DNA from 2 places in the Pelosinus sp. sgz500959 genome. Region 2 is predicted to be linked to the other one. Evidence: riboswitches for the same ligand, from Rfam matches in the RefSeq annotation. Region 2 holds a riboswitch; the other holds the start of a gene.
The links. Region 2 has a riboswitch for cobalamin ahead of ACAN52_RS19880 (sirohydrochlorin cobaltochelatase). Riboswitches for the same ligand answer to the same signal wherever they lie in the genome.
Positions count from the first base shown of each region.

Region 1 (5,616 bases), on a different contig from region 2:
AAAACCTCAATTAAAAAAAACAAAACATAAGGTTATATTGAATTGTCCTGCGGATATTAAAGTGTATTGGCATCCAGGCACCTTATGGCAAATCATATCCAATTTGCTTAATAACTCATTGGTACATGCATATGATGAAGATGAAATAGGGACAATCACAATTGATATTTCCCATGATGATGGAAGTATTTTATTGCAATATAGTGATGATGGAAAAGGTATGCCACCAGAAGTTCAAAAAAAAGTATTTGAACCATTTTTTACAACTCGCCGTGGTACAGGCGGCTCAGGACTTGGTATGCATATTGTATATAATTTAGTGGTCTTTAAAATGGGTGGTAGTATTGAGTGTATGAGTAAGCTCGGCGTAGGTACTGTATTCACAGTAAAGCTTCCTGATGTCATGCAGAAACAAGGAGGGAATATTCATGGATGATACTTTATTATTTATGGAAGAAAGTGATGTAGTTCATAGTGAAAATAGTATGCAAGATACTTGGAAAGTACTCATTGTTGATGATGAGGCAGAGGTACATGTTGTTACGAAACTTGTTCTAGATGGTTTTATCTTTGAAGGGAAAAGAGTAGAATTTATCAGCGTTTATTCTGCTGCTGAAGCTAAGGTGGAATTGCACAAATATACGGATATTGCGCTCATTATCTTAGATGTAGTCATGGAAAGAGCTGATGCTGGGCTGCAACTAGTAAAATATATTCGTGAAGAGATGAATAATAAGGTTGTGCGGATTGTATTACGTACTGGACAACCAGGAGAGGCACCAGAATCACGGGTTATTGTAGAATATGATATTAACGACTATAAGGAAAAAACAGAATTAACAGCTCAGAAATTATTAACAACATTGATTTCTTCCTTGCGTTCATATCGGGATTTAGTTACAATTGAGCGCAATAAAAGTGGATTAGAGCGAATTATTGAATCTACACCTGAAATTTTCCGCATGCAATCGATGCAAAATTTTGCCACAGGTGTATTGATGCAGTTAATTGCTATGTTGAAGTTAAATAAAAGTAGCTTATATTTAAGAGTATCGAGCTTTGCTGCCACTTGCAAGAAAGATGGATCACTCAATATTTTAGCTGCTACAGGTGATTTTGAAACCAATATTGAAGAAAAATTATCTGCGGATGTACAAAATAAAATCGATGATGTACTGCATGAAAAAGCAAGCATGTTTTTTGATGATTATTTTATACTCTATTGGAATAGTGCGGATAAACATGATTATTTAATTTATATGGAAGGCGATCAAAAAATCAGTGAACTTGATCGGCGTCTTTTAGATATTTTTTGTCTAAATGTATCTTCAGCTTTCGAAAATTTGAAATTACATTTAGAAATGTATGATACCCAACGGGAAGTGTTTTTCCGATTAGCAGAGGTAGCTGAAACTCGATCAAAAGAAACGGGTAATCACGTACGACGGGTAGCTGAATACGCTAAATTATTAGGAGAAAAATATGGGTTATCAGAAAAAGAATTGGATATGCTTCACCTAGCAGCACCCATGCATGATCTTGGAAAACTAGGTATATCCGATGGAATTTTAAATAAACCGGCTAAATTGACAGCGACTGAGTTTGATATTATAAAGATGCATTCAATGATTGGGCACGATATGTTGAAAGGCTCAGAACTCACAATGTTAAGAGCTGCTGCTATTATTGCCAAAGAACATCATGAACGCTATGATGGAACAGGATATCCCGATGGTTTACGAGGGGATGAGATTCATATTTTTGCAAGAATAACAGCCATTGCAGATGTATTTGATGCGTTAGCTTGTGATCGAGTTTATAAAAAAGCTTGGAGTTTAGAGGATATTACCGAATATTTTCAAGAAAATAAAGGGGGGCAATTTGACCCTGTATTGGTAGACTTATTTTTTGCTAACTTTGATGATATATTAGCAATAAGAGAAAAATTTGCTGATGATTGCTATTTATAAAGTTTGATTGAATTGATATCGCTATTTTTTTCACATTATTGGCTTGACGATGCTATGAGTGGTTGATATAATAATTGCAATTGCATACAATACGGTTAAGGTGCCCCCAGTTGGGGGATAATAGGGAAGTCTGAGCATGGTAAAACATGCATAAGCGCGGGCCCGCCACTGTACTGAAGAGACCTTACAAAACCACTCATTAAGGGGAAGGTGTAAGTTGTCGATGATTCGGGAGCCAGGAGACCTACCTTTATACTGTTTTATGATCTTCATGGAAAAGAAGGTTTTTTTGGATTGATAATCCCTAAAAACCTTCTTTTTAACATTTTCCCGGGAAATATTAAGTTTACTTTGAAAAGTGGAGGGTTAAGATGAGTTTATTAGAAGAAACATTGCTGAAAATTAGTGATCTAGACAAAGATATCATGTCCAAGGTGCAAACTAGATTAGATAATCTAACAAAACCCAAAGGAAGTCTTGGACGATTAGAAAATATGGTAAGACAATATGCAGGGATTATTGGGAAAACTCAACCTGATGTGCCAAAGCATTGTATGGTAATCACATCAGCAGACCATGGTGTGGCTACACTAGGCATCAGTGCCTATCCAATAGAGACAACACTGCAAATGACAGCGAATTATCTGATCTCAAAAGGTGGTAGTGCAAATGCTTTTGCCAATTTTTGTGGTGCTGATATGGTAGTCGCAGATATGGGAATCGCTGGTGATCTATCTCATGTCCCAGGACTTTTACATCGGAAAGTTGCCTATGGTACTCAAGACTTTACTCAAGGTCCAGCTATGACCCGTGCTCAGGCTATACAAGCTATTGAAGCAGGCATTGAAATTGTAAATGAGAAAGTTAAGCAAGGTTATACATGTTTTAGTCTTGGGGAAATGGGAATTGGTAATACCACCTCAAGTGCTGCCATTGTGGCTGCTTTTACAGGACTGACCCCAGAACAAGTGACAGGAAGAGGGACAGGAATATCAGATAGTCGGCTGGAAGTAAAAATTAATGTTGTTCGTCGCGGTCTAGAAATGAATCAACCAAACCCTAAAGATGGAATTGATGTATTAGCAAAAGTTGGTGGTTTTGAAATTGGTGGGTTAGCAGGTGTCGTTCTTGGTTGTGCAGCAAATCGATGCGGGGTCGTGATTGATGGCCTTAACACTACGGCAGCCGCACTCATTGCCAATGCTATTGAACCGATGTGCAAAGAATATATGTTTGCATCTCATTTGTCGGGTGAACCAGCACATGTAATTGCCTTAGGTGTTTTGAAGCTAGAGGCATGTCTTAATATGGGGGTCTGTTTAGGAGAAGCAATTGGTGCATCCATGGTGATGGATATGCTTACAGTAGGGAGTAAAATGCTGAAAAAAATGAAAAATTTTGAAGACGCTGGAGTATCAAGGATGATGTCTCAACAATAATAATGATCGTAGGAGGATAGACTCATGTTCGAAAATATAATATCTCTGATAAAACCATTAGATGAAACTGCAATGGCAAAATGTCAACTCCGATTAGATAACCTGACTAAACCCCTTGGTAGTCTACATTCTTTTGAGCATATTGCGCGTCAAATGGCAGGTATTACTGGTCAACATAAACCTAAAATGTTAAAAAAAGGCATCATTCTCATGGCAGGAGATCATGGTATCAATGATGAGGGAGTAAGCACTTACTCTAAAACGGTGACAGCAGAGATGATGATCAATTCTTGTCATGGAGGGGCTGCGATCAATGTATTTGCTGAACACGTTGGTGCACAGCTTGTTTTAGTTGATATGGGAGTAGAGGCGAATTTATCTGTTTGTCCGAATTTATGTCATGAAAAAATTGCCTATGGTACAAAAAACATCACTCAAGGATCAGCGATGACCCGAGACGAAGGGAGTGCTGCCATTTCTGCTGGTATCCGCATTGCCCAAGAACAAATAAACAAAGGATGCCAAATTTTAGGATTAGGTGCTATCGGAATTGGTAATACCCTTCCAAGTGTAGGAATCATTGCATGCTATAGTTCGAAGAAGATAAATGAGCTTATAGGACTTGGTACAGGTATCACTCCAGAACTTCTTAGTAAGAGGATTGATATTCTTAACACAGCTCTTGCGATTAATCAACCAGATCCACAAGATGCTCTTGATGTAGTGAGTAAAATAGGTGGTTTTGAGATTGCCGGTTTGGTAGGTGTTATATTGGGCGCAGCTTCAGGTGGTGTAGCTGTTGTACTTGATGGTCTTGCAACGAGCGCAGCAGCTCTGATTGCTATGAAAATTGCTCCTCAAGTGAAAGACTATCTAGTAGCATCCCATTTTGCAGTAGAACCAGCACATAAAGTGGCTTTAGATCTTATGGAGATACCAGGATATTTACATCTTGATATGCATTTAGGTGAAGGAACAGGAGCAGCTCTTGGTATGTCTTTAATCAATGCATCTTTACATGTAATCAATGATATGAAAACTTTTGGTGAAGCTGAAGTTGCTGTTGCACAAGATGGTCCAGGTGCTTTGAAGCAAGATAAAAATGTCAGAGAGTAATCAAATAGAGTAAGAAAACGATATTGAGATTGTTCATTGAGCAGGGATAAGATAGCAGATCTATCTTATCCCTGCTTGTTATCGTCAATCATATTTTTATATTCTATACTTGTCAGAAGGAGGTATTAGGAATTTATTTGTCGAATTGTGGCAGATGAATCAATCGAGATCTATTTTTGAAAGGGGAACAAGGAAATGAATTTAAAGGTCAAATTAACATTGATTTTTTCATTATTATCTGCAGTGATTCTCTTGGTGTCATCACTTGCTGGATATATTTTTACGAAAGAACAAGTTACTAAAGGCATTCAGCAAGAAATGAAGGCGAATATCGACTCTCATGTAAATAAACTTGATGGATGGTTGCTCAGTAAAGGAAAAATGATTGAAATAACGGCGGGTACAATACAGAGTACATTTAGTGAAGGGGAAATAACAGTACCCATGGTAGCTGGATATAGGACTGTGGATAAAGAATTCTCCGATGTCTATTTTGGTTCTGTACAAGGTAAAATGGTAGATGGAAGTGGATGGACACCTCCTGCAGATTATGATCCTAGGGTGCGTGAATGGTATAAAGATGCAACACAACAAGGTAAGTTGATTTTTACAGAACCCTATTTAGATTTAGTCACGAAACAAATGGCGGTATCTGTTGCACTGCCGATTAAAACAACTTCAGGGCAAATTCGAGGAGTTATCGCTGCAGATATGTTGTTACAAACACTGGTTGAGAATGTAAAAAAAATTAATTTGCAGGGCGCTGGATATGCATATTTACTGGATGCCAAAGGTGTTGTACTCGCTCATCCAGATGCGGAGATGGTGTCTAAAAATGTTCTAGAAGTAGAAAAAATAAAAAGTTTATCTCCTCTATTTAAAGAAATGCTTCAAAAAAATGAAGGTTTTAATACATACACTTATGATGGTAAAGATTTATTGATGGTTTATAAAAAAGTACCGTCGACAGGATGGATTTTAGCAATTAGTGTACCTGAAGATATTGTGTATACACCTCTTGTTCATTTAAGATGGCTATTTTCTATTATTGCAGTAGTGGCAATTTTCATTGTGATTGGAATTACCTTTGC
Region 1 covers NZ_JBGJZL010000005.1:276,824-282,439, forward strand. The annotation lists gene ACAN52_RS10210 (ABC transporter substrate binding protein) at 1-436, shown strand, start outside; gene ACAN52_RS10215 (DUF3369 domain-containing protein) at 429-1,970, shown strand; cobalamin riboswitch at 2,052-2,237, shown strand; gene cobT (nicotinate-nucleotide--dimethylbenzimidazole phosphoribosyltransferase) at 2,342-3,409, shown strand; gene cobT (nicotinate-nucleotide--dimethylbenzimidazole phosphoribosyltransferase) at 3,434-4,525, shown strand; gene ACAN52_RS10230 (methyl-accepting chemotaxis protein) at 4,721-5,616, shown strand, end outside.
Region 1: it holds a riboswitch for cobalamin, as region 2 does, so the genes downstream of both, cobT (nicotinate-nucleotide--dimethylbenzimidazole phosphoribosyltransferase) here and ACAN52_RS19880 (sirohydrochlorin cobaltochelatase) in region 2, are expected to answer to the same signal.

Region 2 (5,616 bases):
TAATATAAATCATATTATAGTGCTATATATATGATTTATCAAACCTTATCATTACGATCAAGATGTTAATAATACCCATATGAAAAAATAACTTTTCACCAACCTCAAATTGCTATGACAATAATATTGAAGTAACTCGCAATAAAATACAAAGGGTATTCTTATATTGAAAGGGAATGTTTGAAAAAAACCGATATTTTGTTTGTTGGAAGGTGAGAATCATGATTATTACTCGTATCATCCATGCTCCACGTCCAAGTACTGTTGCTTTATTACTGCGTCGAACGGCAAAAGAGTCAAAGAAACTAGTAGAAGATACTCATTTTGCTGCGATCGGTCTACTTCAAACTGATCTTCCTAGTTTATTTTATTATACTGATATTGGCCAGAAGGCTGGAAATGTGATTGCTATTGAAATTGTTGGCAATTGTCCTCAACATGTGAATACTATGGCTTTTTTCGGTAGTAATGAAGCGGTAAATGCTACGATGTCAGCCATTACTGCCGCTGATAAGCAAAAATAAAAAACCAACAATATGCAATCCTAAAACTAAATAAAGGACTGTGTTGAAAAAAATTCAACACAGTCCTTTATCTTTTATACATTCATCGTATCTTTTAAATGCTGCACATAAATATCTTGAATCTTAGAATTTTCTCCTAAACCACCAAGATAGACATCAACTTCAAATCCAGCTTTGAGCAACTGCGATTTAGCAGAGTCTTCTTCATCACTCGCCATATCATTTGTAACATGATCGCCAGCGACTAGCATAAATGGCATAAGAGTGACTTTTTTTATATTGTGTTTTTTTAATTTTGGGATCACATTCTCTAGAGTAGGGTAACCTTCTACCGTATAGACAAATACATGATCCAAACCTGCATCTTCGATTTTCATCTGCAAGGCAGCATAAGCTGCATTCCCAGGATGTAATCCTCCATGGCCCATAAAGACAACAGCTTCTTGATTTTGAACCTTTGGTAATTGTTCTTTAATCGCCTGAATCGCAATTAAATAATCATCTGCTTTTCCTTCTTGCCCTGTGTAATAAAGAAGCGGGCGACCAATCACAATCTTATGGAATACATTAGCATGAGCAGAATGTACAACTATTTTTTTCACCTTATCATACTCTGCACCAACAACCACATGTAGAGGTTGAATATAAATTTCTTGATAACCTTCGTCTTGCAGCCGTTGTAATGCTTCTTTTTCATTCTCAATTTGCAGACCGTCACGCGCTGCTAATCGTTTGATCACAATGCGTGATGTGAAAGCGCGGCGTACTTCATAATCAGGAAATGTTGCTTTTATTTTCTTCTCAATGCTTTCAATACTTGACTCCAGTCCACGTTGATAGGTTGTACCAAAACTAACAACTAAGATTGCTTTCTTCACAATATATAACTCCCCTTATTATATTCCATAACTAAACCACTCTAAGCTTTACATCTTCTACAAACGAGAGTTAAAAGCGGCCAAAGCCTGGTAGATAAGTATAAATAAGATTCAGATAGAGTGTTAACTCCATCTGAATCAAGTCTTGTGTGTCTTTCAGTATTGATACTTCCTTTTAAAATCCAGAATGGAATCGTCAGAACGTCAGTCGTTTATCTGTATGAAATGAATCAATACGTCTAATCAATCACTGGAATAACAGGTGCATCTTTGCTTCGTTCATTTTTATTGTATTTTCCATCGATCACATCTTTTACATGTTGTACATAAATATCTTGAATAGCTGCATTTTCACCAAGCCCGTGAAGATAGGTATCTACTTTGAATCCTGCTGCAATAAGCTGGGATTTGAATGAATCTTTCTCATCACCGGCCATATCGTTATTAGCATGATCACCTGCTACAACCATAAAAGGCATTAATGTTACTTTTTTAAATTTCTTTTCTTTTAGTGTTTCCTTAAGGTTTTCAATCGTTGGATACCCTTCAACGGTAAAAATAAATACATTATTTAGTTTACCATCTTGTAACTTTAGTTGCAATGCACCATACGCAGCATTGGATGGATTAACACCACCATGACCCATAAATGCAACAGCCTCACCTTTGCCTAATTTCGGCAATTGAGTTTTCAATGCTTCAATAGCAATCGCATAATCATCTGGCTTTCCTTCTTGTCCTACAAAATAAAGAATAGGACGGCCGAGAGAGATCTTAGAAAAACTTTTATTTTGTACATAGGTATCTACAATACGACTCACTTTTTCGTATTCATCACCAGCTTCCATGTGTAATGGTTGCACAATGACTTCTGTATACCCTTCTTTTTTCAATTTTTCTAATGCTTGTTTTTCCGTATCCATGTGTATGCCATCACGATCTGCTAATTTCTTTATAATAATGCGCGATGTAAAAGCTTGACGGACTTCATAGTCAGGAAAAGCTTGTTTAATTTTTTGTTCTACCGCATCAATTGTAACTTTCCGTGTATCGCCATAAGTTGTACCAAAACTGACCACCAAAATAGCTTTTTTACCCTCAGAAACAGCAGCAGCACTTACTTTTTGCGTCATTGTCATTCCGCCAATCATAGTTGCCGATAAAAATAAAATTCCTAATATCCACATGATTTTTTTCATCAAGATACACCTAACCTTTCAAATTTAAAAAATAAAATTTAGATTACTGACTACTGAATTGTCACTCATTCACCTCACTTATAATAACACTAAGTTTTCAACTAAACTACCGCAACTTTTTATGAAGGATCATTCCTTCATTTTATGACAGAGCATGTCGTGTTTAAAACGGTAAGATACCTACACCACACTGCACCTGACTGAAAAAGGAAGTTCCGTATCCACGGAACCAACTGTCTAACCCACGACAGCCATCGCAATAAATTGAATAATGAAAGTTTGATCTATATGCCAAGCTATGACGCACCCAAATACGAAATAGCCACATACCATAAAAAAAGTAATCTCCCGACCACAAGCCGGGAGATTACATTAAGAACATCCTAGTTATATATAAATCCCGGCGCAAAATACGCCGGGATATAAGTACAATACAACCTTGAATGGCACTTAATCCCCTCCCCATCGCTCGTGGGTAAAACGGTGATTGATAAATAGGCAGTTCTCCTGACTCTGGATCATTGCTAGCCCAAACCTTCCCAAAACTTACGTCTCAGTGGTATACCTTGGGTTTGCTCCTCATTACAGTGGCGGGACCGCGCCGGCATTACACCGGTCTTCCCTATTAAGCCCCGAAGGGCACCTATTTCAAAAATATTTAATTATGAAGTTATTCATTACAATACAAATACTAACATCAATAACTATACTCTACTTTTTATTAAATTACAATAGTCAGATAGTTAAATAATTAAATTTTCCCTAAAATCCATCATCACCATTTTGCGATCAAGTGCAATGATCTTATCGTTCTACATTATTATAAACATCCCATTCTGTGAGCATAGAGAGTTCTTCCATTCCTCGTTTAGCTGCACTGAGCAGTTCTTCTTTATCATGGGGTAAAGTACCTGCTAGCGCAATATGATTGGAAATATGATTACTGCGGAATAAACAATGAGAGGTAAGGGGTAAGTCAAGCTCACGAATGAGTTCATACAATTCACCCATACTTTCTGCAGGTGATAAAATTTCAAATTTCCCTTGTTCATATTCTTCCCGCAGTTCACTCCCACGATACATCATCAAGGTTAGAGCGCTTAACATATTGGGCTTTATCGCATTAATTGCCATCGCGGTATAGTGTGCATGTCCTTTTGAACCTGCTTTTCCTCCTAGACCTACAATCACCATAATGGATAGTTTCATGCCTGAGGCAACGACTCGCTGTCCTGCAGCAATAGACTCCTGCGCATTGACGCCTTTACAGATATGACTTAAAACTTCATCGTCACCTGATTCCATACCATAATACACTAAAGTTAGCCCAGCTTCATATAACTGCTGTAATTCCTGAGGTGTTTTACGTAAAATATCTTTTGGCCCAGCATAACAAGATACTCTGCGCAATTTAGGAAAAGTTTCTTTTAACATAGCAAGAATTTTTAATAAGGTATCCGTTGGTAAGACTAAAGCATTTCCATCAGCTAAAAATATCCGACGAATATACTCCTTATAACTAATCGCTGCATTGACTTGCGCCATGATCTCATCCATGGTACGTACACGAAAATTGACAGATCGATACATATTACAATAAGTACAACGATTATGAGAGCACCCTATGGTCACTCGCAAAATAAAACTATTTGCCTCACTCGGTGGACGAAATACCGGTCCCTCAGCAGTATCAAAATACATAATTATCACCCATTTCACTTTTCTCTTACAAAAAGATCGGTACTCGATCTCCTAGAACAATTTCATCTTCATGTACAACTGAATCATAAGCAAGTAGCTTAACACCCTTGGCAGCTGCTAGTGTTAATGCTTGAGCAAATTCTGGATCCCTTACCACATTAGGCCTAAAATAATGGACATCTTTCATTTGAATTAAAAAAAAGATCGTGCCCCCATATCCAGCCTCTACAGCTTTGATCATTTCATAAATATGTTTAGTGCCACGCGAGGTAGGGGCATCAGGAAACATCACGATTCCCTCTTCTTCAAGAGTTACACCTTTGACTTCAATAAAATTCTGCTGATGATCTGATTCAAAGTAAATATCAAATCGAGAGTTTCCATAAGTCACTTCTTTTTTCATCGCCCTGACTACGCTTATCTCTGGAATGCCTCCTGCCTGCATGGCTTCAAATACAACATGATTAGGCACCTGAGAATCCATATTAATCAATCGTTCACCTTTATACACTGCAATTAAAGAAAAGGCTGTTTTCCGCTCTGGAGTTCTTGCGGGTTCCAGAATGACGACAGCCCCAGCGATCAGTAATTCTTTGCATCTACCCGTGTTTTTTACATGAACAATGTGCTCCTTATGATTAATCAATACATGAGCAATAAAACGATTGACACGTTTTATAAAAATTCCCTGTACGATATTTGTATACTTCATTCAATAACCCCTATCGTTCTAATGAGATGTAAATAAATCAAGATATTGACCATATCCTTCTTTGACTAAGTCTTCTTTCGGAATGAAACGCAACGCCGCTGAATTGATGCAATAACGCAGCTTCGTCGATGTCGGCCCATCATTAAAAACATGACCTAAATGGGAATCTGCTTCTTTACTGCGTACTTCAATTCTGTGCATAAAATGACTATCATCAGGTTTTTCGATCAGAACTTCTGGTGATAAAGGTTTAATAAAGCTTGGCCAGCCACAGCTAGACTGATATTTATCCATTGAACTAAATAAAGGTTCACCAGATACAATATCAACGTAAATCCCGGCATGATTATGATTCCAATATTCATTATCAAAGGACGGCTCAGTTCCTTGATTTTGCGTCACTTCATATTGTAGCTTTGTAAGACGTTTTTTTAACTCTTCTTTATCTTCCCAAGATTTTTTACGATCCATTAAAGAACACCCCTTTACATTTTTATTCAGTGACCAAGTCTTCTTTATTCAATCAAGTCTTCATAACAACTCAAGTAATATTTTCATTATAATAGTAATTACAAATACTGCAACTAAAATTCTTCTTCGTA
Region 2 covers NZ_JBGJZL010000018.1:44,812-50,427, forward strand. The annotation lists gene ACAN52_RS19870 (hypothetical protein) at 222-524, shown strand; gene ACAN52_RS19875 (sirohydrochlorin cobaltochelatase) at 599-1,405, opposite strand; gene ACAN52_RS19880 (sirohydrochlorin cobaltochelatase) at 1,642-2,601, opposite strand; cobalamin riboswitch at 3,081-3,263, opposite strand; gene ACAN52_RS19885 (radical SAM protein) at 3,406-4,302, opposite strand; gene sfsA (DNA/RNA nuclease SfsA) at 4,328-5,014, opposite strand; partial or broken gene msrB (peptide-methionine (R)-S-oxide reductase MsrB) at 5,033-5,476, opposite strand.